2 regions of the Aeromicrobium sp. Leaf289 genome follow, and region 2 is predicted to be linked to the other one. Evidence: riboswitches for the same ligand, from Rfam matches in the RefSeq annotation. Region 2 holds a riboswitch; the other holds the start of a gene.
The links. Region 2 has a riboswitch for S-adenosylmethionine ahead of ASF37_RS01670 (hypothetical protein). Riboswitches for the same ligand answer to the same signal wherever they lie in the genome.

Region 1: another riboswitch for S-adenosylmethionine. It lies ahead of thrC (threonine synthase); the one in region 2 lies ahead of ASF37_RS01670 (hypothetical protein).

The regions. Positions count from the first base shown of each region.
Region 1 covers NZ_LMNK01000002.1:881,576-896,417, forward strand. Annotated here, with positions in the region: gene otsB (trehalose-phosphatase) at 1-153, shown strand, start outside; gene ASF37_RS08225 (hypothetical protein) at 164-625, shown strand; gene ASF37_RS08230 (MFS transporter) at 633-2,105, opposite strand; gene ASF37_RS08235 (TetR/AcrR family transcriptional regulator) at 2,196-2,780, shown strand; gene ASF37_RS08240 (hypothetical protein) at 2,832-3,206, opposite strand; SAM riboswitch class I at 3,424-3,549, shown strand; gene thrC (threonine synthase) at 3,566-4,873, shown strand; gene ASF37_RS08250 (ubiquitin-like small modifier protein 1) at 4,922-5,203, shown strand; gene ASF37_RS08255 (DUF4870 domain-containing protein) at 5,346-5,750, opposite strand; gene ASF37_RS08260 (cold shock domain-containing protein) at 6,012-6,212, shown strand; gene ASF37_RS08265 (hypothetical protein) at 6,343-8,223, shown strand; gene ASF37_RS08270 (hypothetical protein) at 8,220-8,456, shown strand; gene ASF37_RS08275 (hypothetical protein) at 8,453-8,902, shown strand; gene ASF37_RS08280 (hypothetical protein) at 8,921-10,183, shown strand; gene ASF37_RS08285 (hypothetical protein) at 10,193-10,471, shown strand; gene groL (chaperonin GroEL) at 10,673-12,304, shown strand; gene ASF37_RS08295 (MmcQ/YjbR family DNA-binding protein) at 12,411-12,785, shown strand; gene ASF37_RS08300 (hypothetical protein) at 12,813-13,553, shown strand; gene ASF37_RS08305 (MetQ/NlpA family ABC transporter substrate-binding protein) at 13,709-14,650, shown strand; gene ASF37_RS08310 (methionine ABC transporter ATP-binding protein) at 14,724-14,842, shown strand, end outside.
Region 2 covers NZ_LMNK01000001.1:345,745-360,586, reverse strand. Annotated here, with positions in the region: gene ASF37_RS01715 (ARPP-1 family domain-containing protein) at 1-196, opposite strand, end outside; gene ASF37_RS01710 (NUDIX hydrolase) at 296-967, shown strand; gene ASF37_RS01705 (SIR2 family protein) at 971-2,494, opposite strand; gene ASF37_RS01700 (hypothetical protein) at 2,499-3,026, opposite strand; gene ASF37_RS01695 (hypothetical protein) at 3,130-3,651, opposite strand; gene ASF37_RS01690 (bifunctional RecB family nuclease/DEAD/DEAH box helicase) at 3,663-7,133, opposite strand; gene ASF37_RS01685 (hypothetical protein) at 7,177-7,701, opposite strand; gene ASF37_RS01680 (RNA polymerase sigma factor RpoD/SigA) at 7,703-8,665, opposite strand; gene ASF37_RS01675 (N-formylglutamate amidohydrolase) at 8,680-9,717, opposite strand; gene ASF37_RS01670 (hypothetical protein) at 9,714-10,019, opposite strand; SAM riboswitch class IV at 10,050-10,164, opposite strand; gene ASF37_RS01665 (hypothetical protein) at 10,217-10,750, opposite strand; gene ASF37_RS01660 (VWA domain-containing protein) at 10,792-12,081, opposite strand; gene ASF37_RS17685 (helix-turn-helix domain-containing protein) at 12,156-12,653, shown strand; gene ASF37_RS01650 (hypothetical protein) at 12,748-13,980, shown strand; gene ASF37_RS01645 (hypothetical protein) at 13,977-14,465, shown strand; gene ASF37_RS01640 (NERD domain-containing protein) at 14,497-14,842, shown strand, end outside.

The DNA of each region.
Region 1 (14,842 bases), on a different contig from region 2:
GAGCACCTGCGCCGCAGCGGTGGCGACGGTGTCCTGGTGGCGTCGGCGTCGGGCGAGCAGGACGCGCTCGTGAGTCGCTCCGACGTGGTGCTGCCCGGACCCGACGGCGTCGCAGCGTGGCTCACGGCCTGGGCCGACGCCCTCGACGCCTGAGTGCTGCGCCGTGAGCATCCCCGGGGAGCGCCTGCCGGTCCACACGCCGTGGACGCGCGTCCGGACGGTGCTGAACTGGGTCAACCTGAGCACCGTGGCCGGCCTCGTGGTCGCGTGGCTGGGCGGCGCCACGATCGAGCGGCACGGGCGCGGCACCTACCTGGCGGGCGGCTACCGATGGCGCTTCCCGGTGGCGAGTGCCTTCACGCTCGGCTCCGTGGTCGTGAGCACCCACGACCACGCCTGGCTGCGCGACCGGCCCCGGCTCCTGCAGCACGAGGACCGGCACGTCACCCAGTACGCCTGGTTGGTCGGTCCGGTCATGGTGCCGCTCTACCTGCTGGCGGCCGGGTTCTCCTGGGTGGTCGCGGGCGACCACTCGTCGTACAACCCATTCGAGCGGCTCGCGGGCCTGGACGACGGCGGCTACCCGCCCGTGAAGACTCGACGTCGGCGTCGGCACGGGCGGTGAGCAGGGCTCAGCCGACGGTCCGGTCCGGCCGGCCCGGGACGAACAGCGCGGCGACGAGCGCCACGCCGACCGCGCCCGCGGCGGCGAGCAGCGACGGACCGATCGCCCCGTCGTAGCCCTGCGGCGAGATCGAGCCGCCGGCTCCCTGGAAGACCGCGACGATGACCGCGATCCCGAGCGCCACGCCGAACTCGCGGACGGTGTTGTTGGCCGAGCTCGCGATCGCGAGGTCGTCGTCGGGCAGTCCGTCGAGCACGGCGGTCGACATGGGGGCGAACGTCAGGCCCATGCCGACGCCGGCCAGGACCAGGGGAACCACCAGGTCGCCGTAGCCCGACCAGCTCTCGACGACCGATGCGAACCACACGAGCGACACGGTCTGCAGGGAGAGCCCGACGACCAGCAGCGACCGGGCGCCCAGGCGGGGGACGAGTGCTCCGGCGATCGGGGCGACCACCATGGGTGCGGCGGTCCAGGGGAGCGTGCGCAGACCGGCCTCGAGCGGTGAGTAGCCCTGCACGACCTGGAGGTACTGCGACAGCAGGAACACGCTGCCGAACATGCCGAGGCTGAACATGAGGCCGATGACGTTCGCCGCGCTGAACGCCCGGCGACGGAACAGGCGGAGCGGGAGGACGGCGTCGTCACCCGGGCGGGTGGATCGGTCGAGCCGTGCGGCCCATGTCAGGTACCCGAGCGCGAGGGCCGAGGCGGCCACGAGGGTGCCGACGACCCCGGCGGAGGACCACCCGTCGTCGTTGCCGTGGACGATGCCCCAGACACCTGCGAAGACCGCACCACCGAGCAGGAACGTGCCGACGACGTCGGGGCGTCCGGGCGCGGAGCTGCGCGACTCCGGGGTGGCGAGCAGGAGCAGCGGCACGGCGACCAGGGCCACGGGCACGTTGATCCAGAAGATGGCCTGCCAGCTGAGCCCCTCGACCACGGCGCCGCCGATCACGGGTCCGACGGCGACACCCAGCCCGGCCACGCCGCTCCAGATGCCGATCGCGGCCGCTCGCGCCGCGGGGGGCACGGCGGCGACGAGGAGCGTGAGCGACAGCGGCACGATCGCCGCGGCGCCGACGCCCTGGAGGGCCCGCGCCGCGATGAGGGCCTCGGCCGACCCGCTCAGCGCGGCGGCCACGGACCCGAGCGTGAAGACGCCGATGCCGGCCAGCATCACGCGTCGTCGTCCGAGGCGGTCGCCCACGGCGGCCAGCGCGAGCATGAACGTCGCGAAGGGCAGCGTGTAGGCGTTCATGAACCATGACAGCTGGGTGTCGGTGGCGCCCAGGTCGGACTGCACGACCGGCAGGGCGCTCGTCATGACCAGGTTGTCGAGGGTGGCCATGAACATCGGCAACGAGGCCGCCGTGAGGGCGAGCGCCGTGCGTCGGCGCGCGGAGGTCGTGGTCGCCGACGGCGTGCCCGTGGGCGGTGGGGCAGAGGCGGGGGAGTCGAGGGTGTCGGTGGTCATGGGAGTGCTCCTGGGGAGGGGACCGAACGTAGAAGGCATCGAATGATTACTTGTGGCGACTTTAAGTAATCGGGTGATAACCTGTCAACCATGACCCCCCGGATGAGTGCCGACGCCCGCCGCGAGCTCGTGCTCGAGGCCGCCACCCGCGCCTTCGCCCGGACGGGGTACGCCGGGACCAGCACCGACGCTGTGGCCAAGGAGGCCGGCGTCTCGCAGCCCTACGTCGTACGGATCTTCGGCACGAAGCTCGAGCTGTTCGTGGAGGTGTTCGACCGCGCGACCCGTCGCATCATCGACGCCTTCGAGCACGTCATCGCCACGCAGGTGATCGACCCCGACTCCGAGGAGGGCCTCTCGCCGCTCGGCCAGGCCTACGCCGACCTGGTCCTGCGCGACCGCGACGCCCTGCAGCTCATGGTCCACGGGTTCGCCGCCGCGACCGATCCCGAGATCGGGGCGTTCGCGCGGTCGCGCATGACCGAGATCTTCCAGGTCGTCCGCGGCACCGGGATCGACGACGACCGGGCCCGTGACTTCGTGGCCCACGGCATGCTCATCAACGTGATGCTGGCCATCGGCGCCCCGGAGCACGTGACGGGCGACCCCGCGCTGCTGGCCCTCACCGACTGCGTGTTCGGCGACGTCGCCGACTCGCTCACCGAGGCCTCCTAGGCCTGCCGCGGGAACCGGGGTCGGGTCCCGTGCGTCACGCGTGCGCCCGGTTCACCGAGGGCCGGGACCCCCGCGACGCCCCGCTGCCCAGCGCAGGCTGAGCTGCACGTCGGCCATCCCCTCGAGGCGGGTCTCGACCTCGGCCACGCACACCGCGACGTCGGTGGGGTCGTCGTACTCGTGGCACTCCGCCGTCGACTCCGAGAGCGTCGGCGGGTGCTCGCTGCTGCCGTCCAGTCGGAACACGCTGAAGCCGTTCTCGGCATCGCCCTCCACGGCCACGATCGTGTGCCCCGGCAGGCGGTGCCGGCTGGACGGCGGGTCGGCGAGGACGGCACTGCTCAGCAGTCCGGCGGTGACGGCGAGCGCCGGCGCAGCCACGAGCGTGGCGGCACGGGTGCGGAGTGGACGGATGGTGAGCGGCATGGTGAAGACCTCCGACGTCGGCACCGGTCGGTCCGGTGCGGTCGACGGGACATGGCCCTCGTGGCCGGCGCGACGCCCGGCTGCGCCGACGGCTGTGGACGACCACGGGCGGCGCGCTCGCCTGCGGCTCGATCTGTGGACGCCCGCTCCGTGGACCGTTGCGTCTCGCATCGCGGACCAATTGGACACATGGTGAGACGCCTGCCTACGCTGGACCTGCTCATCCAGAGGGGTACAGGGACACGGCCCGACGACGCCCCAGCAACCAGCTCCACCGTCCACCCAGGACACCGGAGCCAGGTGCTCATTCCGTCCCGACCAGAGAGGTCGGGAAAGATGACCAGGAGGCTTTCGTGAGCATCACCACCGCCCCGTCCACCACGTCCGCGGCATCCGACGTCGACAAGGCCGAGGTCGCCCAGCGCGGCTCGCTGCGCGACGGCGCCTTCGGGTCCGCCACCGGGCTCGTCTGCCGCGAGTGCGGCGCCACGCGACCGCTCGGCCCGCACTACGCGTGCGACGACTGCTTCGGCCCGCTCGAGGTCGACTACGACTTCGGCACGGTCACGCGCGAGCAGATCGAGAGCGGCCCGCGCAACATCTGGCGCTACAAGGCGCTCCTGCCGGTGCCCGACGACATCGAGTCCAGCCCGAACACCGAGCCCGGCTTCACGCGGCTGCTCGAGGCGCGCAACCTCGCCGCCGAGCTGGGCCTGACCAGGCTCTGGGTCAAGGACGACAGCACCAACCCCACCAACTCCTTCAAGGACCGCGTCGTCGCGTGCGCCCTGAGCGCCGCCACCGAGCTGGGCGCGAAGGTCTTCGCGTGCCCGTCGACCGGCAACCTCGCGAACGCCGTGGCCGCCGCCGGGGCGCGCGCCGGCATCCGCACCGTCGTGTTCATCCCGAGCAACCTCGAGACGCCCAAGCAGGTGAACTCGGCCGTCTTCACCGACAACCTCGTCGCCGTCGAGGGCAACTACGACGACGTCAACAAGCTCGCGAGCGAGATCGCCGGCGAGGAGGACGGGTGGGCGTTCGTCAACGTCAACGTCCGACCGTTCTACGCCGAGGGCTCCAAGACGCTGGGCTACGAGATCGCCGAGCAGCTGGGCTGGCGCCTGCCCGACCAGATCGTCATCCCGGTGGCCTCCGGCTCGCAGCTGACCAAGGTGCACAAGGCGTTCAAGGAGCTCATCGACCTCGGCCTCGTCGAGGACAAGCCCTACAAGGTCTTCGGCGCCCAGGCGCAGGGCTGCAACCCGGTGGCCACGGCGTTCGCCGAGGGTCATGACGCGATCCGCCCGGTCAAGCCCGACACGATCGCCAAGTCCCTCGCCATCGGCAACCCCGCCGACGGCATCTACGTGCTCGACATCGCGCGGGCCACCGGCGGCGCCGTCGAGCAGGTCAGCGACGACGAGATCCGCGACGCGATCGTGCTGCTGGCGCGTACCGAGGGCATCTTCACCGAGACCGCCGGCGGCACGACGCTGGCCGTCCTGAAGAAGCTCGTCGAGACCGGGCAGCTCGACCCGGACCTCGAGACGGTGTTCATCAACACCGGCCACGGGCTCAAGACCCTCGACGCCGTCTCGGGCCGCGTCGGCCCGGCCGCGACGATCGCCCCCACGTACGACGCGTTCGTCGCCTCCGGCCTCGCCTGAGCCGACGACCGCTCCCGCCCCTCACCCCTCGATCGACTGGAGACCACCGTGTCCGTGTCCGTCCGCATCCCCACCATCCTGCGCAGCTACACCGGCGACTCCTCCAAGGTCGAGGCCGACGGCGCGACGCTCGCCGAGGTGCTCGACTCGCTCGAGTCGTCCTACGCCGGCATCAAGGCCCGCATCGTCGACGAGGACGGCAAGCTCCGCCGCTTCGTCAACGTGTACGTGGCCGAGGAGGACGTGCGCTTCGCCCAGGGCCTCGAGACCCCCGTCAAGGACGGCGCGCAGATCAGCATCATCCCCGCCGTCGCCGGCGGCTGCGCCTGATCCTCGTCCTGCGGGTGGGCAGCCGAACAGGCGCACCGGCGCACGGAGACCTCACGCCCGCACGGGAAGCAACCCGTGCAGACGTGAGGAAGCCGTGCGTGCCGGGCGATTCCCAGGTCGACCTGGGAATCTCCGAGCCGCGTCAGCGGACGAAGCGGGGGGTGAGCGGCGGGTTCCACCACTCGCCGTTGCTGGCGCGCACCGCGCCGACGACGTGCAGCACGACGGCCCAGACGATGACGATCCCGTAGGTGACGAAGCCGATCAGCACCAGCATGAGCGGGAGCGAGAGCAGCAGCAGGATGCCCGTGGTGATCTGGACGTTGAGCGAGTTGGCCGCCTGGCGGCGGGCGTACTCGCCACGGTCCTTATAGACGAGATAGATCACGAGGGACGCCACGAAGCCGAGGGTGCCTGCGCTCAGCACGAGGGCGGCCGCCGGCACGGCGTGCACGATGACGCCGATGCTGCGCTGGGTGTCGTCGGACAGGGGCTCGCCCTGCCCGGTGCCCTGGCCGGGCGCGGGCTCGTGGGGATAGGCGGTCATGAGAGTCCAGCTCCTCGATCGATGTTCGTGTGCCTCCACTGAAGCACGCCGACCGAGCAGCGCACCCTGTTCCCGGGGTGCGGCCAGGGTGCGGTCAGGGTCGATCGGGGTCCATCCCGAGGGCGGTGTCGCAGGCCGGTCGACGGGCTGGGTGACCAGCGGGTGAACCGCGCTCTTCTGCGCCGCGACCGGCGCGTATAGGCTCGGCGTCAGATCGGTCCGGGCAGGTGGTTCGATCGCGTCACCAGGTGGGAGTTCGTCATGGTGCAGGGCACCGTCAAGTGGTTCAACGCCGACAAGGGCTACGGCTTCATCGAGGTCGAGGGCCAGGGTGACGTCTTCGTCCACTGGTCCAAGATCAAGTCCGACGGCTACAAGACGCTCGAGGACGGCCAGGCGGTCGAGCTCGAGGTGGTCGACGGCCCCAAGGGCCGTGAGGCCCAGGAGGTCGTCGGGCACTGACCCGGTGACGGGCGCCGTCGCTGCCCGTCGTGACCACGCGCACCGGACGCTCGTCGACGTCGAGCGCCCCGGTGTGACGCACCTCATCTGACACTTGCGGTGTCACATGGCGCGCTGACATACTCCCGGAATGTTCCCCGCCATCCTCGTCGCCGCAGAGCCTGCCCCCGTGGGCGGAGCGGCCCTCGACCAGGTCATCGGACTGAGCGTCGGGGCCGGCCTCGTGACCGCGGTCCTCGTCGCCATCGCCTGGGCCCACCGCACCCACCGCATCGAGTGGTTCCAGACCCTCGGTGACCGCCTGCACGAGCGCACCGGCGAGCCCGGCTGGGCGTCCATCCCCTCGCTGTTCGTGGCCAGCTCCCTCGTCGTCGCGCTGCTCGGGTTCCTGTGGGACGTGAGCCTGCACGCCGGTCGCGGACGCGACGAGGGCCCGCTCGCGAACCCCGCCCACTACCTGATCCTCTACGGGCTCTTCGCCCTGTTCATCGCCGGCATGAGCGCGATCGTGTTCCCGCGCGACGGCCAGCGTCCCGGCATCGCGTCGGTGCGGATCACCCGCAGCTGGTACGCCCCCGTCGCCGGCATCTTCATCGCCGCGTGCGGGCTCTACGCCCTCATCGGCTTCCCGCTCGACGACGTGTGGCACCGCCTGTTCGGCCAGGACGTCACGCTCTGGGGCCCGACGCACCTCATGCTGATCGGCGGCGCCGGCCTCTCGACGGCCGGCATCATCCTGCTGCACCGCGAGGCCGAGTTCTCCGAGGAGTGGAAGCGCTCGGCCGACAACCACGGCGCGCGGACGCTGCACAAGCTGACCCTCTCGATGGCGTTCGGCGGCCTCCTCATCGGCCTGTCGGTCTTCCAGGCGGAGTTCGACTTCGGCATCGCGCAGTTCCGCATGGTCTTCGCGCCGCTGATGATCGCTGCGGCCGCCGCACTGACCCTCGTGGCCGCGCGGCTGTACGCCGGTCCGGGCGCGGCCCTGTTCGCGGCGTTCTTCTTCGTCATCACGCGCGGCGTCGTCTCGTTCATCGTGGGCGACGTCTTCGGCCAGGCGTCGCACGTGTTCCCGCTCTACCTCGGCAGCGCCCTGATCATCGAGCTGCTGGCGCTCAGCCGACTGAAGGACAAGCCGCTCGTGTTCGGCGCCGTCGGCGGTCTGCTGATCGGCACGGTCGGCACCGTCATCGAGAAGTTCTGGAACGACGCCGTCTTCCAGTTCCCGTGGCCGCAGGACATCTGGCTCGAGAGCCTGGTGACCGTGGTTCCCGTGGCCCTGGGCGCCGGTCTGTGCGGCGCACTGTTCGCGATGGGCCTCGACGGCCGCCTGCCGAGCAACCGCTGGGTGGGCCGCTCGATCGTGGTCGGGTCGATCGTCGTCACGTCCGTGGCCGTCGGCAACGGGCTCAACGCCACGGTGCCCGAGAACGCCGAGGCCACGTTCGCCGTCCAGCAGGTCGGCACGGAGGCCCAGCCCGAGATCATGGTCGAGGTCACCACCACCGAGGGCCTCGTCGACGAGAACCCGACGTGGGTGCAGATCACCGCGTGGCAGGGCGGCGGCGCCGGCGTCGTCACGCAGTCGCTGAGGCGCACCGGCCCGGACTCGTGGGAGACCACCGAGCCCATGCCGATCGGCGGCACCTGGAAGACGCTGCTGCGCGTGCAGGACGGCCGCATGCTCACCGCCGCGCCGATCTTCCTGCCGGCCGACGAGGCGCTCGGGGCCGAGGAGGTCCCGGTCGAGTCGCAGATGACCCGCGAGTTCGTCCCGGAGATCGAGATCCTGCAGCGTGAGCGCGAGCTCGACACCTCGCCGTGGATGTGGGGCGTGGCGAACCTCGTGGTCCTGATCTGCAGCCTCGCGATCCTGGCCGGCATCAGCGTGGCCGTGGCGCGCGTCTCCGGGGCCATCGCCCGCGAGGGACGCCGTCGGCGCGACGAGCTGGAGCACGGCCCGGGCGGCGGCTCGGGCCTGGACCAGGGGAGCGGAGCCGGGACGGCGTGACCCCCGACCCGGCGGTCCTCGGGGTCGCCCACGGCGAGGTGCTGTGGGCGCACCACGCCGCCCTCGTCGCGATCCCCGCCTTCGTGCCGGCGATCGTGGTCGTGGGGGTGGTGCTCTACATCGCCCGCAAGGACCGCCAGGACGAGCAGCGCGAACGAGACCTGATCGACCGGGCCTTCGAGCCCGACGCCGGCGAGACCCCCGACGACGGGGAGGAGAGGAACCCGACATGAGGACGACCACGACCACGACCGCGCGGCTGACCGCCGCCCTGGTGACGACCGTGGCTGCCGGGCTGCTGCTCGCCGGGTGCGGAGACCCGGACCCGGGCACGGACGCCCCCAGTGCTGCCCCGAGCAGCGCGAGCGCGTCCCCGTCGGCCGAGGAGAGTGCCGACGTGAGTGCCGATCCTGGCGTGGTCGTCGACGTCACCATCTCCGCCGACGGCCCGACGCCGCAGGGCGAGCGGGTGGAGGTCGAGGTCGGGGAGCCGATCACGTTGAACGTCACGGCCGAGGTCGCCGACGAGGTGCACGTGCACTCCGACCCGGAGGTGAGCATCGACGTCGAGGCCGGTGACGAGACGTCGAGGACGTTCACGATCGACCGCCCCGGCCAGGTGGCGGTGGAGTCGCACGCCACCCACGCCGTGATCGTGCAGCTCGTCGTCCGGCCCTGACCCGTGCTCGATCCGTTCGTGGGAGCCGTGCTGCCGCTGCCGATGCACGGCGTCGGCGGCTCGACGGACCTGCCGATCCCGTTCCTGTACGCGATCGTCGGTGCGTCGTGGGCGCTCACCATCTCCTTCGCCGTGCTGGCGTTCGCGTGGAAGGAGCCGCGCCTCCAGCCGCCGGCCGGGCACGTCGTCCCCGACGAGCCGTCGCGGCGGCCGTGGCTCGCGGTGCTGGGCGCGCTGCTCGCCGCCTGGTTCCTGGGTGCCCTGTTCCTCGGCCCCGACGACGCGACGAACCCGGGCATCGCCGCCTTCTACATCCTCGTGTGGGTGGGGCTGGTGCCGTTGGCGCTGCTCGCCGGGCACGTGTGGAAGGACCTGTCGCCGTGGCGGTCGCTGCAGTGGCTGGTGGGTCGCGCGACCGGTCGTCCGGAGGGCTTCGTGGCCTACCGCGACGTCTGGGGCTACTGGCCGGCGGCGGTGGGGCTGTTCGCCTTCGTGTGGCTCGAGCTGGTCTCGCCCGACGCCGGCGACGTCGTCACGGTGCGCACCTGGGTGGCCACCTACGTGGTCGTCACGGTGCTGGGCGGTGTGCTGTTCGGCCCGCGCTGGTTCGACCGCGCCGACCCGTTCGACGTCTACAGCGCCTTCGTGGCTCGCCTCGCCCCGCTCGTGCGTGACCGCAGGTTCGACCCGCACGACCCGTTGCGCTCTCTGCCGCTGCTGCCCGTCGCGCCCGGCCTGGTGGCCGCGATCGCGGTGCTGCTGGGGTCCACGGCCTTCGACAGCTTCTCGGCGTCCGAGCGGTGGCAGTCGGGCTCGCACTCCACGCTCACGACGTCACTGGTGCTGCTGCTGTTCTGCGTCGTGGTCGGCGTGGCGTTCGTCGCGGCGTCGGTGGCCACGGGCGGGGTCACGCCACACGAGCGCCGGGCGCTGCCCGGACTGATGGCGCACTCGCTGGTGCCGATCGTCGTGGGCTACATCTTCGCCCACTACCTGACCTACCTGCTCGAGCGCGGCCAGGCCGCGGCGATCGACCTGCTCCAGCTCCTGGGGGTCGGCAACGGGCTGGAGGTCTCGTACTTCCTGTCCGAGCACCCGGACGTGCTGGCCGTCTACAAGGTCGGGTTCGTGGTGGCCGGGCACGTCGTGGCCGTCGTCGCGGCGCACGACCGGGCACTCGCGCTGCTGCCGCGTGCGCACCGGCTCACCGGCCAGCTCGCCATGCTCGTGCTCATGGTCGGCTACACGTTCACCGGCATCTACCTGCTCCTCTCGGTCTAGGCTCGACGGATGGAGCCGACGGTCGCGGGAGAGGTGCTGACGACGCACCCGGTGGCCGTGCTGGCCATCCCCGCGTTCATCCCGGTCGTGGTGATCGTCGCGACGGTCCTGTGGATCGCCCGCAAGGACCGGCTGGCGGAGGCCGCGGAGCACGAGGCCGGCGACCCCGTCGCTCCGGTCCTGCCCGTGCCGGTCCCCGTGGCCGCCGTCGATCCCACTCGCGGTGAGACCCGCGGCCGGCCCTGGCGCGACCGCCTCCCCCGCCTCGTCATCGGCGACGAGGACTGACCGGTCGTCCCGCGGGGCGGACTGGCACTCTCGGGACCCGATTGCCAGTCGTTGGTTAGCACTCCTATAGTGAGAGTGCTAGACATCAGACCGGCCCGGTGAGGGTCACGGCCGCAGCGGGAAGGGTTCGCCGCGGCGCAGGGCTCGTCCGTCGCGGGCACCGACCGGTCACACCCACCACGTCGAACCGGAGAGTTCCACATGGCCAAGACCATTGCGTTCAACGAAGAGGCCCGTCGCGGTCTCGAGCGCGGCATGAACCAGCTTGCCGACGCAGTCAAGGTGACGCTCGGCCCCAAGGGTCGCAACGTCGTGCTCGAGAAGAAGTGGGGCGCGCCCACGATCACCAACGACGGTGTCTCCATCGCCAAGGAGATCGAGCTCGAGGACCCCTACGAGAAGATCGGCGCCGAGCTCGTCAAGGAGGTCGCCAAGAAGACCGACGACGTCGCCGGTGACGGCACCACCACGGCCACCGTGCTGGCCCAGGCGCTCGTGCGCGAGGGTCTGCGCAACGTGGCCGCCGGCGCCAACCCGATGGGCCTGAAGAAGGGCATCGAGGCCGCCGTCGAGGCCATCAGCAGCCAGCTGCTGGGCATGGCCAAGGACGTCGAGACCAAGGAGCAGATCGCCTCCACCGCGTCCATCTCGGCCGCTGACCCCACGGTCGGCGAGATCATCGCCGAGGCCATGGACAAGGTCGGCAAGGAGGGCGTCATCACGGTCGAGGAGTCGAACACGTTCGGCCTCGACCTCGAGCTCACCGAGGGCATGCGCTTCGACAAGGGTCACCTGTCGGGCTACTTCGTCACCGACCCCGAGCGCATGGAGACGGTCCTCGAGGACCCCTACATCCTCATCGTCAACAGCAAGATCAGCTCGGTCAAGGACTTCGTCCCGGTGCTCGAGAAGGTCATGCAGTCGGGCAAGCCGCTCGCGATCATCGCCGAGGACGTCGAGGGCGAGGCCCTGGCCACCCTGATCGTCAACAAGATGCGCGGCACCTTCAAGTCGGTCGCCATCAAGGCCCCCGGCTTCGGTGACCGCCGCAAGGCCATGCTGGCCGACATCGCCATCCTCACCGGTGGCGAGGTCATCAGCGAGGAGGTCGGCCTCAAGCTCGAGAACGCCGACATCTCGCTGCTCGGCACGGCCCGCAAGGTCGTCACGACCAAGGACGAGACCACGATCGTCGAGGGTGGCGGCTCGCAGGACCAGATCGCCGGACGGGTCAACCAGATCCGCGCCGAGATCGAGAACAGCGACTCCGACTACGACCGCGAGAAGCTCCAGGAGCGCCTCGCGAAGCTGGCCGGCGGCGTGGCCGTCATCAAGGTCGGCGCGGCCACGGAGGTCGAGCTCAAGGAGCGCAAGCACCGCATCGAGGACGCCGTGCGCAACGCCAAGGCGGCCGTCGAGGAGGGCATCGTCGCCGGTGGCGGCGTGGCGCTCGTCCAGGCCACCAAGGCCGCGTTCGAGAAGCTCGAGCTCGAGGGTGACGAGGCCACGGGTGCCAACATCGTGCGCACCGCCGCGTCGGCCCCGCTGAAGCAGATCGCGATCAACGCCGGCCTCGAGGGCGGCGTCGTGGCGGAGAAGGTCGCCGGCCTCGACGCCGGTCACGGCCTGAACGCCGCCACGGGCGAGTACGTCGACCTCATCGCCGCGGGCATCATCGACCCGGCCAAGGTCACGCGCTCCGCGCTGCAGAACGCCGCGTCCATCGCGGCGCTGTTCCTCACCACCGAGGCCGTCGTGGCCGACAAGCCGGAGCCGGCTGCCGCCGGTGGCGGCGCGCCGGACATGGGCGACATGGGCGGCATGGGCTTCTGAGCCCCCACCCGCACCACCCCTGACGAGGGCCCCGACCACCGCGAGGTGGTCGGGGCCCTCGCACGTGCGGCGGGTCGTGTCGGCGGGGCGTGGCAGGCTGCTCCGCGTGGCACGTGCACCGGTACCCGAGGCGTTGCTGGCGCAGGTGGCCGCCGTCCTCGACGACCTGCCCGAGACGCGCCGCGAGCGAGCCTGGACGGGGACCCGATGGGTGGTGCGAGGACACAACGTCGCCCACGTGTTCGGGGGTGAGGACGGCCTCGTGCGGGTCACCTTCCGGGCGCCGATGGACGAGGTGGCCGCCTTCGAGCACCTCGGCCACCCCTACTTCCGCGTCGGGCGCAGCGGCGACGTGGTGGGGCTGGTGCTCGACGACGGTCCCGGCGTCGAGCCGGCGGAGCTGCGCGAGCTGCTCACGGAGTCGTACTGCGTGCAGGCCCCGCAGGAGCTCGTAGCGCAGGTCGAGCGTCCCGCGCACTGAGGTCGGCGCGGCTGGCAGGATGCACGGGTGACCACGACGCCGACGCAGGACGCGATGGGCCCGGGCATGGACCCCGGCCACCGAGAGCGTCTGCGCGCGGCCGGGGCCGAGGCCGGCGCGATCGACGCCCTCACCTGGCACCGTGCGACCGAGGGTGTCCCGCAGTGGTGGCACGACTGCGACAACGCCCTCTACCTCGCCGAGGGCGCCTGCCTGCCGGAGAAGGTCCTCGCCCAGCTGACGCTGTTCCCCGTCCGCGACGTCGTGATCGCCGTCGGGTCCGCCCTGCGCACCGTGTCGACCCTGCTCGTCGGCGGCGACGAGGCCACCGTGTTCGTCGACGCCGGCTGCGAGATCACCGCCGGCGAGCTGTTCTGCGGCGGCGGGTCCAGCATCGTGCTGCACGGCCCGCTCATCGCCACGCGGTGCGCCGTGGTCGACGCCCGCAACGGGGGGAGCATCGTGGCCGGCCCCGAGCAGCTGTGGGCCTCCGACGTGTACGTCGCGACGGACGACATGCACCGGCTCGAGGACCGCGTCACGGGCGAGCGGATCAACCCGTTCGGCGCCGACATCCGCCTCGGCCGGCACGTGTGGCTGTGCAAGGACGCCGTGGTGACCGGTCACGCCGACGTCGGCGACGGCGCCGTCGTGGCGATGCGGTCGGTGGTGCGTGGTCAGAAGGTCCCGGCCCACAGCGTGGTCGCCGGGGTGCCGGGGAGGGTGGTCCGCGACGACGTGGTCTGGTCCTACGACGACCGGGCCTGAGTCGTACCACTACCGCGGCCCTTGCTCGGCCCGTTCTCGCATGCTGGGCGTGGTCACGGTGTCGTGACGGGAGTTCGTAGCGTGCAGGGGTCGTCCTCACCCGGACGACGTCCCCTGCCCCCGTGTCGGCCGATCGCCGAGAGAAGGACCCCGCCATGTCTGAGCAGCCCACCACCATCGAGGCCCCGAAGCGGCGAGGTCCGCTCGTCGCGGGCGCGGCCGTCGCGGCCGTCGTCGTGATCGCCCTCGTCGCGTTCTTCCTGACCCGCGGCGACGACGCGACGAGCGCCGCCGGCGAGGACGCCGAGACGGTCTCCATCGGCGTCGTCGGTGCCAGCGACCCGTACTGGGAGGTCTTCGTCGACGCCGCCGCCGAGGAGGGCATCGACGTGGAGCTGCGCGACTTCACCGACTACACGCAGCCGAACCCTGCGGTCAGTGCGGGCGAGCTGGACCTCAACCAGTTCCAGCACCTGGTCTACCTGGCCGACTACAACCTGGCCAACGACGCCGACCTGACCCCGGTCGGCTCCACCGCCGTGTACCCGCTGGGTCTGTACTCCTCGCAGCACGACGCCGTCGGCGACATCCCGGACGGCGGCACCGTGGCCGTCCCGGACGACGTGAGCAACCAGGCCCGCGCCCTCGGCATCCTCGCCAAGAACGGTCTGATCGAGCTCGACGGCGAGCCGTCGATCTTCACCGACCTCTCCGACGTCGACACCGGGGCCTCGCGGGTGAAGGTCGAGGCGCTCGCGGCCGACGTGACCGCGACCAGCCTGGAGGACCTCGACGCGGCGGTCATCAACAACGACTTCGTGGAGAAGGCCGGCCTGTCGTTCGACGACGCCCTGGCGACCGACGACGCCGCCGACCCGACGGCCGAGCCCTACGTCAACGTGTTCGTGGCCCGCGCCGAGGACGCCGACAACCCCACCTACCAGCGCCTCGTCGAGATCTTCCAGGACACCAAGGCCGTGACCGACGGCCTCCAGCAGGTCTCCGGCGGAACCGCCCAGCTGGTGAAGGCGCCGCGGTCCGAGCTCGTCGACGTGTACGAGCGGGCCGAGGCCGAGACGAAGGCCAACCAGTCCTGACGCCGCTCGTGCCCGGCGACCACGACCTGGTCGTCGGGCACGGGCCTGCGCGTCCGACGTCCAGGAGGAGACCATGGCCCTGATCGAGATCGAGGGTGTCAGCAAGACGTACCCGCCCACCCGTCGCGGTGGTGAGCCCGTGCACGCCGTCGACGACGTCACCCTCCACGTCGAGGCCGGGGAGATCGTCGG
Region 2 (14,842 bases):
GGACCTGCCCCTCCAGCAGGAGAGCGGGTCCCGCGCCGCGGTTGACGACCTGGAGGGTGCCGACCTGAACGCCTCTGGCGCACTCGCCAACCACCACGTCGGCGGTGCCCGAGAGCGTTGAGGTGAACTCGCCCCAGATCGGGAAGATCGTCATCGCGTCCCGGGTGGTCCCGTGTCCCACGTGCAGCTCGCTCATGCCACCATCTCCTCTTTGCGCGTAACTGCGCTAACTCGATGTCGTGAGACTACGGCACGCGTCGGACACTTTCAGCGGAAACCGTCTAAGTTGGTCCTTATGACCGATCTGGCGAGCTTCCCGAGACCCAACGTCGCTGTCGACATCGCCGTCCTGACGCTGAAGGGAATGCAACTGCACGCCCTCGTCCTGGAGCGGATGGACGACCCTGCTGGCATGGCCTTGCCCGGCCGGTTCATCCGACAGGGCGAGTCTGTGGTCGATGCGTTGAGCGCGGCGTTGCGCACCAAGGCTGCCGTCGACGTCGGCGAACGTCGGCCCGAGCTGGTCGGCGTGTTCGACGCCCCGGGACGCGATCCGCGCGGCTGGACCGTATCGCTCGGACACGCGGTGGTGCTGCCCACGCGGCAGGTTCAGGGGCGAACCGTCCCCGTCGAGGAGCTCCCTGAACTCCTCTTCGACCATGCGGCGATCGTCGAGGAGGCGGTGCGGCGGGTGCGGCTCCGCTACGAACTGCGACCAGACCCGGACGGGATCCTCACCGATCCGTTCACCCTTGCCGAATTGCGCGAGGTCCACCAGGCGGTGCTAGGAGAATCGCTGCAACGCGACAGCTTCCGACGACGCATGGAGCCGCTGCTGCTGCCGCACGTCCAGGGTGGACGTCAGACGTCGCGCAGCAGCGGTGGGCGGCCGGCGCGGACGTGGACGGTCGCGGGTATCGACGAGACGCCCCGGCACGTCAGATTGCCGCGACTGGAGTCTCGCTGAAGGTCAGGTACGGTCCGATCTCGCGCCGAGGTCGCGCATCTTCTCCACGAGCGGAAGCCACGCCTCGCCTCCGCGCTGCGCGATGTCGGCGTAGAGATCGCGTGCACGCTGGGCGAGATCTTTGTCGTCGGCGCCGAGCAATGGGGCGAATCGCTCGTCGAGGAGCCAGGATGAGTCCTGGGAGGCATGCAGCGCGACCCTGTCGAGGAACAACTCCAGGACTCGGGTCCCGCGGTCTTCACTCGCATGCTCGAGATCGAGCCAGGTCAGTTGGTCGTTCCACAGACGGGCTCGAGAAACGTCGCCGGCAACGTCGAGGACCGTGCCGAAGGTCTCGGAGGACGTGGCCTCGTGCACCGAGCGGTACTCATCGACCTCGTGCATCAGCCTGATCACGTTGTCGTCCGTCATCGAGACTCCGACAAACAAGGTGTGCCTCGTCAGCAATAGTGACTGAAGCATCGACGCAGACGGACGATTGGCCGCGTCGTATCGCACCATGTGGTGGCGGGTCAGCACGATCTGCTTGGGGTGTTGGATGTCGCCGTGCAGTTTGAGGATCCACCGGTGCTTCTCCAGGGCCGATTCCCAGGGCATGACGCTCGCGATGCCGCGGCCGGTCGCTCTGACTGCCTTCTCGTAGAGCAGGTCGTAGTTGGTGGTGATGACCTCTCGAGGGTCAAGGGCTGCGATCAGGGTGTGCAGCAGAGAGGGCCGGTGTTCACCAGCAAACTGCGTAGCCACGACCTCCTTGAAGCCACCGTCGCTGGTCTTCTCGATGAGACCGGCCTTGTCTGTCGACGAGAAGTCGTTCGCGGACCGGAGTTCCTCTGCGACGTCGAACTCCTCGGCCAAACGTTCCAGGAGCGTGTGCCAGCTCGGTAGACCGCTCGGTATCGATACTCCGGCTCCCATGAATAAGGCCAGCCGGCGCTGGCGGGCCAGATCGCCAAGCCGTCTGGCCTGATCCTCGAGGTCCGCGGGGAGTGGAGACGGCGAACCTCGGCGTGCGTATTGGGCAGCCGACCAGACGGCAGGATCCGGCGTGACCAGAGCAATGTCCATGCACTGGTCGTCGGCCACCGTAGTGAGATGGGCGGCGAGGTCACGGACGACATCTCCGCGGTGGTCGCTCAAACCGCCCTCGCCGATGCCAACGACCGGCAAGACGACGAGTGGCAGGGCGCCTCGCCCGCGGCTCGATTCACGACCTTCGAAGTACCGAGCGATCTCGCCCAAGCAGCGTTCGATCCGCTCGAGCACCACCCCGTACTCGGCTTCGATGCTCACCGCGAACGCCGGATACGTGGCCGCATCGATCCTTGTCCAGCCCGTCGACATGTCGAGCGTCTGCTCTTCGACGCCGATGGCGGCCTGCCAATGCTCACCGAGGATGCCACGGTCGTCGTTGGTGACGATGACGGCGTCGCACGTGAGGTCGCCAAGGCGGCCGTGCACGATGAAGAGATGCCCGGTGCCGGCACCGCCTCCGTACGCGAGCGATTCACCATCGCGGTGAAGACTCACGGGTTCAGTATCCAAAGATGTGGAGCTCGCGAACATTGGTCTCGTTCCCCGGCATGAAGAACGATCCAAGGCGCTTGATCACCGACGCGTACTCCTTCTTCGGCGTCATCGTCGGGTTGTGCTTGAGGGCCTGCGGAACCATCAGGAACAGGTAGTCAGCTTGTGTGCAGAGGTGCGTCTTCCACATGTCCAGCAGGTCCATGTTGTTCGTGGTCGTCTTTCCGCGCTCGACCTCCATGAGGATGCCGGTGCGACCCAGGTCGAGATAGAAATCAGGCCGAAGGGCCTTGTTGGGGTACTCGTTGAAGAGTCCCTTTGCCTCACTGGTGAACCCCAACCCGCTGGAGAATCGATCGAAAGTCGCTTGCACCATGGCACTCGACATTCCCGGCAGGTTCGCGCGGTCCAGGAGATCCCGCGCTTCTGTCAAGTTCAGGTGATCGAGCAGGGCGTCGCTGACCTCCTGCACCCGCTGTGCTTCCGCGAACGTCTCTGCGTCCGGCCGGCTGTAGACATGTCGGAGGGTCTCCATGGCGCGAGCTTGTCAGAACACTGGGCCAGTTCGACGGCCACGCCTTCGGCTAGATCGCGTGAGTGTGCAACGTCAGGGTGCCTCGATCAGTGTGCGCGTCTGATCAGCGGACGCTTGCTGGGCCTTCTCGATCGGAGGCAGCAATGTTGAACGGCCTCGTCACGTCCTGTGCGCCGGGCGCGCCGAGGAGGTCCTCCGTCATGAAGGCGATGTGCCCGTTGACATGTGCGCGGTACGTCGCTCGGTTCCGGATCTCGTCGGCTGGCACGAGGGCGGCGCGCACGACGGTGTAGTTGGTGGCGGAAAGCTGCACGAGCGCACCCAGGTCGAAGTCCCATGATCTGAAGGGCGACATCTGACGTTGGGAAGAACTGATCGGATCACCGACGACTCGAGCCTTGACCTGAACCCGCGTACCGTCCTCGAGCGTCAGGTCGTAGGACTTGACCGAGTTGGGGGCGAGAACGCCGCCGAGAACACGCTGAGCGAGCCACTCGGCGTAATCACCTGCAGGCGCGTTGTTGGTCCGGACGATCTCGCGTGAGCGTAGCTCTCGTAGAACTGCCGCGTAGCCGGCAAGGAGTTGCTTGGGCGTGGCCGAGGTGAGCTGTTCGACTGTGAGCACGCTGTCTTCCTTCAGTCGGCAATGAGGCGGAGGTACGAGCCGAGCTCGGCGAGGCCGGCAGGTGTGGTCGGCAGGTGGTCGGCCAGACGAGGAGAGTGGAAGACGTAGGCCGCCCACTGACCTCGAGACACGGCGACGTTGAGGCGGTTGCGGTTCAGAAGGAAGTCCATGCCGCGCGGTGCATCTGCAGGCGACGACGCAGTCATCGAGACCATCACGACGGGTGCCTCCTGACCCTGGAACTTGTCCACGGTGCCGACGCGAGTATCGAAGAGCTGCACGGAGTCGAGCCGCTGTCGGATGATCGCGACCTGGCTGTTGTAGGGCGCGACGACGATGACGTCCTGGGGGAGCATCGGCCTGGTGCCCCATGATCGGCTGGGCTGCCACCGAAGCCGCATCAGCTCGCAGATGCTGGCCAGGATCGCATCGGCCTCCTCGACCGCGTGAACGCCGTTGCCGACGTGCTCGACCGGGATCGGGTGGATGCCTGGGTGAAGACCCGGCAGGTTTCGGTCGGTCGTGACCTCGGCGACCGACGTCAGACGACCCGCGTACGACAGGCGCGAGACGGCGGTCGTGAGCACCGGGTGCATCCGTCGGGTCTTGGTGAGGAAGAAGCCCCGTTCCGGCGGCATCGTCGCCGAACCCTCCGTGAGCCATGCGAGGGCGGAGCCGTCGACGGGTTCGGGGTGAGTGCCCTGGCTCACCTGTGGGAGCTGCTGAGGGTCGCCGAGCAGCAGCAAGCACTTCGCGGCGCGACCGACGACGATCGTGTTGGCGAGGGAGAACTGGCCCGCCTCGTCGATGACGAGCAGATCGAGCTCTGCGGCGTCGAACGCCTTGTCGTTGGCGAAGGCCCAGGCGGTGCCTCCGACGAGGAACCCGGCATCCTGTTCGGCGGCGAACTTGGCGTGGCCAGGCTTGTCCTTCAGCACGGTCCAGGGCTTGTCGGACGTGTCACCGCTCTTGTTCTCCTTCGCGACGCACGAAGGTTGCAGTCCCGCATCGATCGTCTTCTGCAAGAAGGTCTCGACCGTGGTGTGGCCCTGCGCCACGACGCCGACCTTCCACCTGCTCTCCACGAGCCGCCGCACGACCTGGGAGCCGAGGTAGGTCTTCCCCGTGCCGGGCGGGCCCTGGACGGCAAGGTAGGAATGGTCGAGACGACGGATGGAGTCGAGCACGAGGTCGATGTCGCTGGACGTCGCCTGGCCGCCGACGAACGTCCCGTCGACGAGTCGGGGGGACCGCCTGGCCAGCACGTCCAGAGCGGCCGTCGCCGGCAGGGGGATTGAAGCGGATGGATCGATCGACGTCGCCAGTGCCTGGATCACCTTCTCCAGAGGTCCGTCGGGGACGAACCCCTGCTCCACGGCCGCCATCGGGAGCTGGGAGAACGTCGGCACCGACTTGCCGTGCTTGTGCAGCAGCGTCACGTCGACAACGCCGTCGAGGTCCGCCTCGACAGACAGGACGTCCGCCTTCCCGCAATATGCGCGCACGGCGCCCGGGCCCAACTCGACGCCAGGAGGAAGCTCGTCGAACAACAGAGCGACGGAGGCGCCCTCGACGATCGTGCTTCCCGGCTCCAGCCGTCCGCGCATGCGCAGCACCCGTCCGACGCTGTTCTTGACCGGCGCCCAGTCCTCGACGAGCTCGACCGGTCCCTCGGCCACGAGCGTGCTGCGCAGGTCCATCCACTCGTCGACCGGCTCCGAGAGTCTCGAGTAGTACACCCACCAAGACGGCTTCTTCTCGCGGCGGTGGTAGCCCAACGCAGCGGCGAGCAGGGCGACGGCCTGCTCCTCGGCGGTGCGGTCGGCGTCGGGCAGGTGTGCCAGAAGCTTCTCCGCGACGACCGCAGCGTCGCCGAGGGTCGTCTCCCGTGCGGCGGACTCGTCGTCGGTCGACCGGGAGGCCTGGTCGTGTGTTGCAGGCGACCATCCGCCGACGTCACGCAGCCACCCGAGCAGCCGCATCGTCGACGTGCAGTCGTAGGCGTTGTAGGCCTCGACGTTTGCGCGCACCTCCTGCGCCTTCTCGTCGTTGCCGTCAGCTCGCAGAACTCGGTAGTGCTCGTACTGCACGATCGAGTCCGTCGCGTTCGAGACCTCGCCTCGGAGCGACTCGCCCATGTAGAGGGGCTCGAGATACTTGATGCTGTACGACGGCTGGGAGACGCGCACCGACTGCCGGACGGTCGCGTAGAGGTCGATGAAGACGCCCGCCCGCAGCAGCTCGTCGAGGAAGTCCTCACCGACGGTGTGTCGCGCGGTCAGACGCTTCAGAGCGGTGACCTCGTACGGCGCGTAGTGGTAGACGTGCAGGTCGGGGTACTGCGTCCACCGGTCCTCGAGGAAGCCGAGGAAGGAGATGAGCGCTGCCTTCTCCTCGGCGCGGTCGTCCGCCCACAGGCCGGTGAACGCGCCGTCGGCGGTTCCGTCGTCCTCGACCCACCCAAAGAGGTACTCGAGTCCGGCGTCGTGACTGGTGCCGTCGGCCCAGAGGGGGTCTCCCTCGAAGTCGAAGAAGATGTCTCCCGCGCTGGCTGCGGGCAGCTGCTGGATGGGCGTGGGGTCGAAGACCTGGTGCACCACGCCGTCGGCGGACGCCGACGCAACCTGCAGAGCGGCTTGAGACTGGAGCTTCTGCCAGGAGCGTTCGGCCAGTCCGTGGACGGTGATCGTCGTCGCGGCGAGCTGATCGATGGTCTCGACGCCTGCCGCACGCAGGTACTCACGCTGCGACCGACGCATCCCAGCGACGAGCAGCAGGTCGCGATGAGCCTCGACCTCAGGGGCGCAGTGCTCGCAGGATCCGCACTGCGCGATGTCTGCCGCGTTCCAGTCGGCCGGGGCTCCCGAGTCGAGGTGGCGTTGCAGGAGCGCCTCGAGGTTGCTGCGGCGATGCCGGTACACGGCGACGACGTCGTCAAGGTCCTGGTCGTGAAACTCGCCGTTTCCGAGGATGAGGCGTCCGATGGGCGACCGGGGGATGCCGTGCTGGTCGAGCAGGTCGGCGTAGCCGGCGATCTGCAGCAGAGCGGTCACCTTCGCGTGCCGGGCCAACTTGGCATCCCATACCTCGTACCGGCCGTCGGCGTCGCGGACGAGGAAGTCGGCCTGGCCGCCGAAGCCGCCGTCGGTCAGCACGGCCTGCGCGACGACGTCGACGCCTGACTCCAGCGCTTCCAGCGTCTTCGTCATGGCCGCCGCGAGGGTCGTGGGGTCGTACGGCTCCGGACGCGCGATCTCGACCACGTTCCTGCCCTCGGACCGGAGCTGCTCGACGTAGCGACGTTCGTGCTCGTCCCCGAGCTCGGCCAGCCGGTCCATCATGAGGTCGGGCTCGCTCGTCGGTGGAGTCACCAGGCCGCGACGCACGTCGACCGTGCGGAGCCATGCGAACTCGCAGCCGGCCGACGCCGTCAAGTCCGACGGACTCAGGACGAACGAGCCGTCGTCGACGAGCATCACCATGAGAGCCCCCTGTAACTGATCTTGGACGTTCTGCCCACGATGGTCATGATGCCTGCCCTGAGGGTCGCGCAGGTGCGAACCGGGAGAGGAAGTCGACGACGCTACGCAGATCAGCCGACGTGAGACCTAGGTCGGGGTCTGGAGCGACGAGGAGGTGGTCGACCCCGAGACGGTCGACCACGTCCGCGACGTCCTCGAGGGCGAGGTCGTCGTCGGTCCAGACGAACGGTCGCCGCTCGGCGCCGATGACGTCAGCGACGACATCGGCCTTCCACCAGCCGTGGCGCGAGCTGCCGCTCGGGATGTCGTAGGACGGGAACGGGTCGAGGCCGACTGCCGGGGCGAGAGAGAGGTGGGCGTCCTGCTCCCAGGTGGTCAGCCATCGCACCTCGGCCAACCCGGACCGGTGACAGGTGTTGATCAACTGGACCACCTCGACCGACCAGTGGATCGGCCACGTCTCGCCGCTGGTGCGGGCCTTCGTCGCAGAGAGTCCGTCGCGGGGCCGCAGCGCGTTGACCACGCCGTCGATGTCGAGGAACCAGAGAGGCTTCGCGGTGTCCGCCACGTCAGCCCGCCTGCTCGGCGAGCGCCTCGACGATCTTGCGCTTCGCCTTCGCCTCGATCTGGCGGATCCGTTCGCGCGTCACGCCGAACGACTGGCCGATCTCCTCGAGCGTCTCTTCGCGACCGGTGTCGTAGCCGCAGCGGCGGCGCAGGACTGCCGATTCGCGGTCGGTGAGGAGCGAGAGCACCTGGTCGCACAGGCGTGCGCGGTCCAGCGACTCCTCGACGTCGACGTCTGGGCGGTGGGCCCAGCGGACGTCGTCGCCGGTGATCTCGGCGGCGGCGTCGAGATCGATGACGTCGCGGTCGAACGCGAGCACCTGCTCCACCCTGGCGACGGGGCGGCCGGTCGCGTCGGAGATCTCCGTGAGGGTGGGGAGGCGGTCGAGGGACTCGCGCAGCGCCCTCCGCGCCGCCCGGACCGGTCGCAGGTCCTCGTGGACGTGCACTGGGAGTCGGACCACGCGCGCCGTGTCGGCGATCGAGCGCTGCACGTGCTGGCGGATCCACCAGGTGGCGTAGGTGGAGAACTTCGTGCCGAACGAGGGATCGAACTTCTCGGCGGCGCGCATGACCCCCATCAGCCCGGCCTGCATGCAGTCGTCGAACGGGAGACCTTCCCGGTTCGTCACCCGCACGATCGAGATCACGAGGCGCACATTGGCGAGGACGAACCGCTCGCGCGCCAGCGAGCCGAGCCGCACGGCGCGGGTGGCATCGGGGCCGACGTCACCTGCGGCGGCCAGTCCGGCGACGACGTAGCCGGCCAGCTCGACCTCCTCCTCGGCGGAGAGCAGGGCGTAGGGGTGCGCCATGAACGCGGGGAGGCGCTCGTCGTCGAGCAGCCCCTCCAGCAGGAGGCGGCGCTCGGTGTACTCGGCCGTGATGGCGGCGAGCGCGTCGAGACGGGCGAGGACGGCGGCGTACTCGTCGGACAGGGACGAGGGATCAAGGATGGCCTTCATGGCGGACCTCCGGGTCAGTCGGTGTGAAGCGTGGGGTCGTCGAGGAGCTCGATGGCGTTCTCGATCTCGTGGACGCTGATGGGGTACGGGTGGCGCGACGTCATGTCGTCGTAGCGCAGCAGCAGATGGTCGCCCTGGTCGACGACCTCGAGCGGCGCTGCCAGGTCGCCTCCGAAGCGGACGCGGAACGTGTCGCTGAGCATCGACGGGTCGGACACGCCGACCGCGCGGGCGAGGCTCTCCCCGTGCGGGTGCTCGAAGGTCGGTGCCAAGGTGGCGGCACGGTCGATCAGCGTGGCCAGGCCGTGCGCGACGCGGCCGATGCCTCGGTCGTCGCGCTCCGCAGGCGAGAGTGTGATCAGGTCCCGCCGAACCTCGACCATGATCGCCTGCACCATGCGGTCGAGGCGGTAGGCGTGCAGGGGTACGTAGCAGCCCGAGAACGGCGTGTCGACGGCGATGTCGCCCTCGACGCCCACCGGCCACAGGGCTCGGCGGGCCTCGTCGAGGAGCGCACGGGGGGTGTGGAAGGGGTCCGTGCCGAGACAGATCTCGGGTCGGTGGCCGTCGCGGTGCAGCTCGTAGGGGAGCGCCTCGACGGGGAACGAGTGCAGGTCGATGATCGTCACCGAGGCCACGGCGTCCATGCGCTCGTCGAGCAGCTCCGCGAACGCGCGGGAGTACGGGTCGAAGTACGTCTCGACGAGTCCGGTCGGGTCGTGCCGGAGGTTGAAGCCCTTGCAGGTGCGGATGTATGCGGCACCCATGCCGACCGCGTTCATCTCCTCCCGCTCGTCCGGGAAGCGCTCGGGGTCGACGACGAGACGCGACAACTCGTTGACGAGCAGCCACGGGCGCACCCCTGCGGAGTCCGCGGCGACCTGAGCGACGACGTCGGTGAAGGCGTCCGTCATGGCGTCGAGCTCCCGCTCGAGGGCCTCGTCGTCCAGGAGCAGACCGGCACGGACCTCGTCCGGGATCTCGCGGGAGGCGTGCGGCACGTGGACGATGACCGTGGATGCCGGGTCGCCCGGCACGATCTGGAAGCTCATCGCACCGTCACCGACCCGTCGATCCAGACGATGCAGAAGTCGTCCGGGGTGTTCACGTGGACGCTCGCGACGAGTCGGTCGGGCCAGTAGGGCGGGTGCACTAGGCCCGGTCCTCGGCGGTGGGCCACACCTGCAACTTCCAGTAGGTCCATCAGCCCGTTCCAGGACCAACCGGGGTAGTGCTGGTCGACGAAGGCCGTGGTGATGCCTCGGCGGACCGGGATCCAGTGACCGTGGTGGAACAGCTTTCGCAGGTCGTCCGGGTCGAGGTGGTGCGCGTACGCAGCGAGATCGACGTCCATGGGTCCTCCTGATGGCTCAGGGGCACCGCGAGTGCCCGCTTGGCCGCACCGGACGGTGCAGCCCAGGTCTTCTTCGGAAGGCACCGTGTCGGGCGACGCGGTTGCCGGCCACCACTGTCCGAAGGCGTGGGTGGCTCTCTTGACCTGCTCCGACGCTAGCCGCGGGCTCCGACAGAGCTGCCCCGAGTGCGAGGCGGTCACGCCGTGTCACCGCCGGCACCGTCGACGAACTCCTCCGCCGTCATCAGCGACGCTCCGGCGAGCAGCCATCCGCTGGAGAGGTCGAGGTCGTCGACGTCGCACGAGAACGTGTCGTCGAAGATGCAGTCGTCCCACTTCGTCGAGGCGTCCGTGTACTCGCCGAGCGCCTCGTCGAGCGGCTCGACGACACCGCCGGCGCATCGCGCCGAGACGTCGCCGAGACGCCGCTGGGAGATGGCAGCGTCGCGCACGAGGTCGCTGTAGTCCTCGTAGTTGACGCCGACGGAGACCACGGCGTCGATGTCCTGCACCGCCGCGAGGTAGTCGGCCGTGGCGGTCACGCACTCCTCGTGCGCGGCCTGGGCCGCGGCGATCGCCTCGCGCCGCTCCTTCTCGGCTGCGCGCTCCTCGGCGGCAGCTGCCGCCACGCGCTCGGCCTCGGCGCGGTGCTGCACGAACAGCACCGTCCCCGTGGCCACGAGTGCCACCACCAGCGTCGTGACGAGCACGACGATCACCTTTCGCCTCATGCGGCTCTCCTCCTGCCCCTCGGGGCCGGTCTGCTCGGCGCTCACGAGCGCCTCCGGGAACGGCGACCACCATCGGCCGTCATGTTCTTGCTGATGAACTGCCGGTCGTCCGGCGCCATCGCCAGGAACAGCTCGGGCTCGGCCATCCGCTCGGCCTCCTGGGCCTCGCGGAGCAGCTCGGCACGGAACGCCGCCGGCACCTTCGCCGCCGCCGAGTGGGCGAGCGTCGCCAGCTTCGCGAACTCGCGAGCCGCGCGGACGTCGTCGCCGCGGGCGAGCAGGGCCAGCGCCTTGCGTCGCCGTCGCAGCACCCGCTGCACGTACCACTCGCCGAGCACCTGGCGGTCCGAGCCCGCCTCGCGCTCGTCGGGCCGGCTCACGTGCGTCCACACCGTGGTGGACGTGTGCTGGTCGCTCAGGTCGTCCGCGAGCACGTAGTCGACGCGAAGCTTCCCGATCTTCCGCCGCCCCGGCCGGGTGGCCGGGTGCGGTGCGCACTCGACCACGAGCGAGCGAGTCTCGTCGACCCGCATGCTGCCGAGGTCGACCTGGATCCCACCGGGCACCGGCACCACGGGAAGGTCGTTGACCACGTCGAGGCCGCGGATGCCGGACGCAGCCGCGATGGTGAGGCGGACCGACAGGAACCGCTGGGCGGCCAGCTCCCCGCACTCCTCGCCGATCGCTGCTGCTGCGGCGTCGGCCTCGGCGGCGAAGTGCTCGTTGCCGGCACCGGCCCGGGCGATGGTCGAGAGCAGCGTCTCGTCGTACCCGAGCCCCACGCCGAGCGTGGAGGTCGTGATGCCGCGTGCCCGCATGGCCCCGACGCGCCCCCCGAGCGCCTCGGGGTCCGTGACGCCGACATTGGCGTGGCCGTCGCTGACCAGCAGCACCCGCACGCCCGCCCCGACGTCGAGCCGGCGCGCCTCCTCCAGCCCCCGCACCAGCCCGGCGCCGAGGTCGGTGCTGCCGCCGGCGTGCACCCCTTCGATGTGCCGGATGACGGCGGCGGGGTCGGTGACCGGTCCGGCGGGCACCACCACCTCGACCCGGTTGTCGAAGGTGACGAGCCCGAACGAGTCGTCGGGGGAGAGCCTGCCGACGACGTCGACCAGCGCCCGCTTGGCGTGCTCGAGACGTCCGCCGGACATGGAGCCGCTGCGGTCGAGCACTACCACCAGGTGCGACGCGGCGCGGTCGGTGGGGCGGGCGGCGTATCCCTCGGGCAGGGTGCCGGCGACGCGGACGAGCATGACGGCGTGGTCGCGACGGCGCAGGGAGTCCTGCATCCAGTCGAAGCGATCGCGGCTCAGGTGTGTCGAGAGCTTCATGATCATCTCCTCTCAGGTAGGGTGTGCAATGAGCATAATGCAGACTGCAGACAGATTATGCAAGGAGCATCGAGATGTCGACGGATTCCTCGTTCGGACGAGTGCTGGCGGAGTTCCGCAAGCGGCAAGGCATGTCGCGGTCCCAGTTGGCCGAGAGGTCGGGGTTGTCCTACCCCTACGTGTCACAGCTGGAGACGGGCCTGCGCAAGCCGTCGCGCAAGGCGGCGGCGCAGCTGGCGGAGGCGCTGGGCATCGAGCCGTTGGCGCTCGAGGCCGCACTTCCGCCCGATGACATCAGCTCTCCGTCATTCCAGCGCTCTCTGGCTGCTCAGGCTGCGCTGTTGTCGGGGGAGGGTCAGGTCGTCTCTGCCATGGAGCCCCTCGATGACGTGCCAATGGGGGGAGCTCCGACCCGTCGGTCAGCACCCCGGCGCACCGGCCGCGAAGACCTCGTCGGCCAGGCCGTCGACCTCATCGAGGAGCTGCCACCGGAGGAGCGTCTCGACGCTCTCGGCGAGGTGCAGAAGCTCGTGCTGAAGCGCATGCTGGAGGAGCATTCGCGCGAGGCCTGATCGATTGTCTATGCATGGTGCATCGGTTTCTGTCGGTGTCCGCTCCTAGCGTGGGGCCTGTCGGCGACGGGCCGGCGGGACGGAGGTCGTGACCATGAGCAGTGACGAGGAGCGGGTGGTTGACCAGTGGGTCGACAACGCCTGGATGGGATTCCGGCTGGACCTCGCCGAGTGGATGATCGAGGCTCCCGACGACAACGTGCTCGTCATTGACCCCGACCTCGACGACCCCCGCGCGCCCACGCTGCAGGTCAGCGTCGACCTCGGCGTCCGGTTCCTCGGTCTGGTGCAGAGCGTGATGGACGCGGAGGACGAGGCCGTCGACCTCCGCCCTCCCTACGCCCTGAGCCCGGCGGGCGCCGCACGCCTGACGGAGCTGGGCTTCGCGCCCCTTAAGGGCGGGGGGAACCCGGTGCTCACGGTCGAGGAGAGCGAGGTCGATCGGCTGGCCCACGCCGCAGCCGTGGTGCTGCACGAGCTGTGGGGCGTGGTGTCGCCCGCGTTCCTCGGCCTCGACACGTTCGCGGAGGACGAGGAGGCCGAGCTGCTCGAGTGGACCGACCTCCACCCCGTCGAGGACGTCGACGTCCACTTCGCCCCGCCGCCGCACCCGGACGTCGCGGAGCCCACGTCGGTCGAGCACCTCCAGGAGCTCGTCGAGGTGACGATGCAGGAGCGGGTGACCGCTCCGCTCAAGGTGGCCCCCGACGGATCCATCCGCATCCGGGACCGCCGCGGGGTGGTGGTCGTGTCGGCGCGGGGTCGAGGGCTCGTCGAGGTCTACACCGTCCTGGCGACCGAGGTGCGCTTCAAGAAGGCACACCGCGAGATCGACCGGTTGAGCCGTCGGCACCGTCGGGTCCGCTTCTTCCTCGAGCGCGACTCGCTGCTCGCCGTCGTCGCGGTCCACGCCGATCCGTTCGTGGCGAAGCACCTCCACGAGGCCGTCGGCCACCTGTCGACCCTGCGTGGTCGGCTCGCCCACCTCGACGACGAGCTGAAGCGTCGCCGTCTCCCTCAGCCCGAGTCGAAGCTCAAGCCCGTCGACCCCGTACTCTCCGCGCTGGTCGCGGACGCAGCGCGCCTGCCCTTCGAGGACCTCGTGACCCTGCTGGAGAAGGCTGCAGGGCCACGCGCGGTGGCGGTGACGTGGCTGGGCACTGCCAGGCTCACACGGGACGCTGCGCTCGTCGCTGCTCGAGCTAGCGAGGGCTCCATGCGTGCGGTGCACATGCACGACTGGCGCCGCTGGCGTCGGACGGTGACCGCACTGAAGACCGTCCTCGGCGAGTCCGCGGACGGGGCTCGGCGCCAGGAGGCCTCATGACCACGGGGCGTTCCGCCGCGATCCCGTGGGCGTCCTTCGCGGCCTCTCTGGCCGACATGGCGCGGCGGCTGCCGGCCGACGGGTCGTTCATCCTCCACTGCGACGAGGGGGAGCGAGACGACTTCGACCTTCCAAGGACACCGAAGTACGTGCAGGTGTGCCGTTGGGACGCGGCGATGCTGCGCTGCGAGGTCGTCTCGAACACCTACCTGCCCGAGGGGCACCACTGGACCGCGTCCGAGGAGCACCTCCTCGTCGCGATGGGCTGGCTGCGCCCGGATCCGGACGATCGCACCGCCTCTCCGAACTGGTACCTCGACGTCGAGATGGTCTGGGCGGAGGCGGGCGTCGACCGCATCGTTCGGGTGCTGCGCGACCTGTGGGGTGCACGGGTGATGAGCGACGTCGTGCTCGACGCTGAGGACCTGCGTCGGTTCCGCTGGATCGACACGCCGGAAGACCTGGACGATGATCCAGGACGCTGAGAGGATCCGACCCATGCCGTCGACTTCCCCCATGACCTGGCCGTCCGAGCCGTCGTTCGTCAACGCCTCGGAACGGCGGGTGTGGGCCGCCCTCGTCGCGCAGCTGGGGGAGCGCGACCTGATCATCGCCAACCAACGCTTCACCAAGCGCGGCGCAGACCACGAGCTCGACTTCGCCGTGGTGCTGCACGGGCACGGCGTCGTCGTCCTGGAGGTCAAGGGCAACAAGGTCTGGCACGACGGCGAGACGTGGTGGCAGGAGTGGAACCCGGCGCCGAAGAAGATCCGTCCCGTCGAGCAGGCACTCAACAACAAGTACGTCCTCAAGGAGTGGGTCGAGGAGTCGATGGCCTGGGCCGGTCGCACGCCCATCCGCT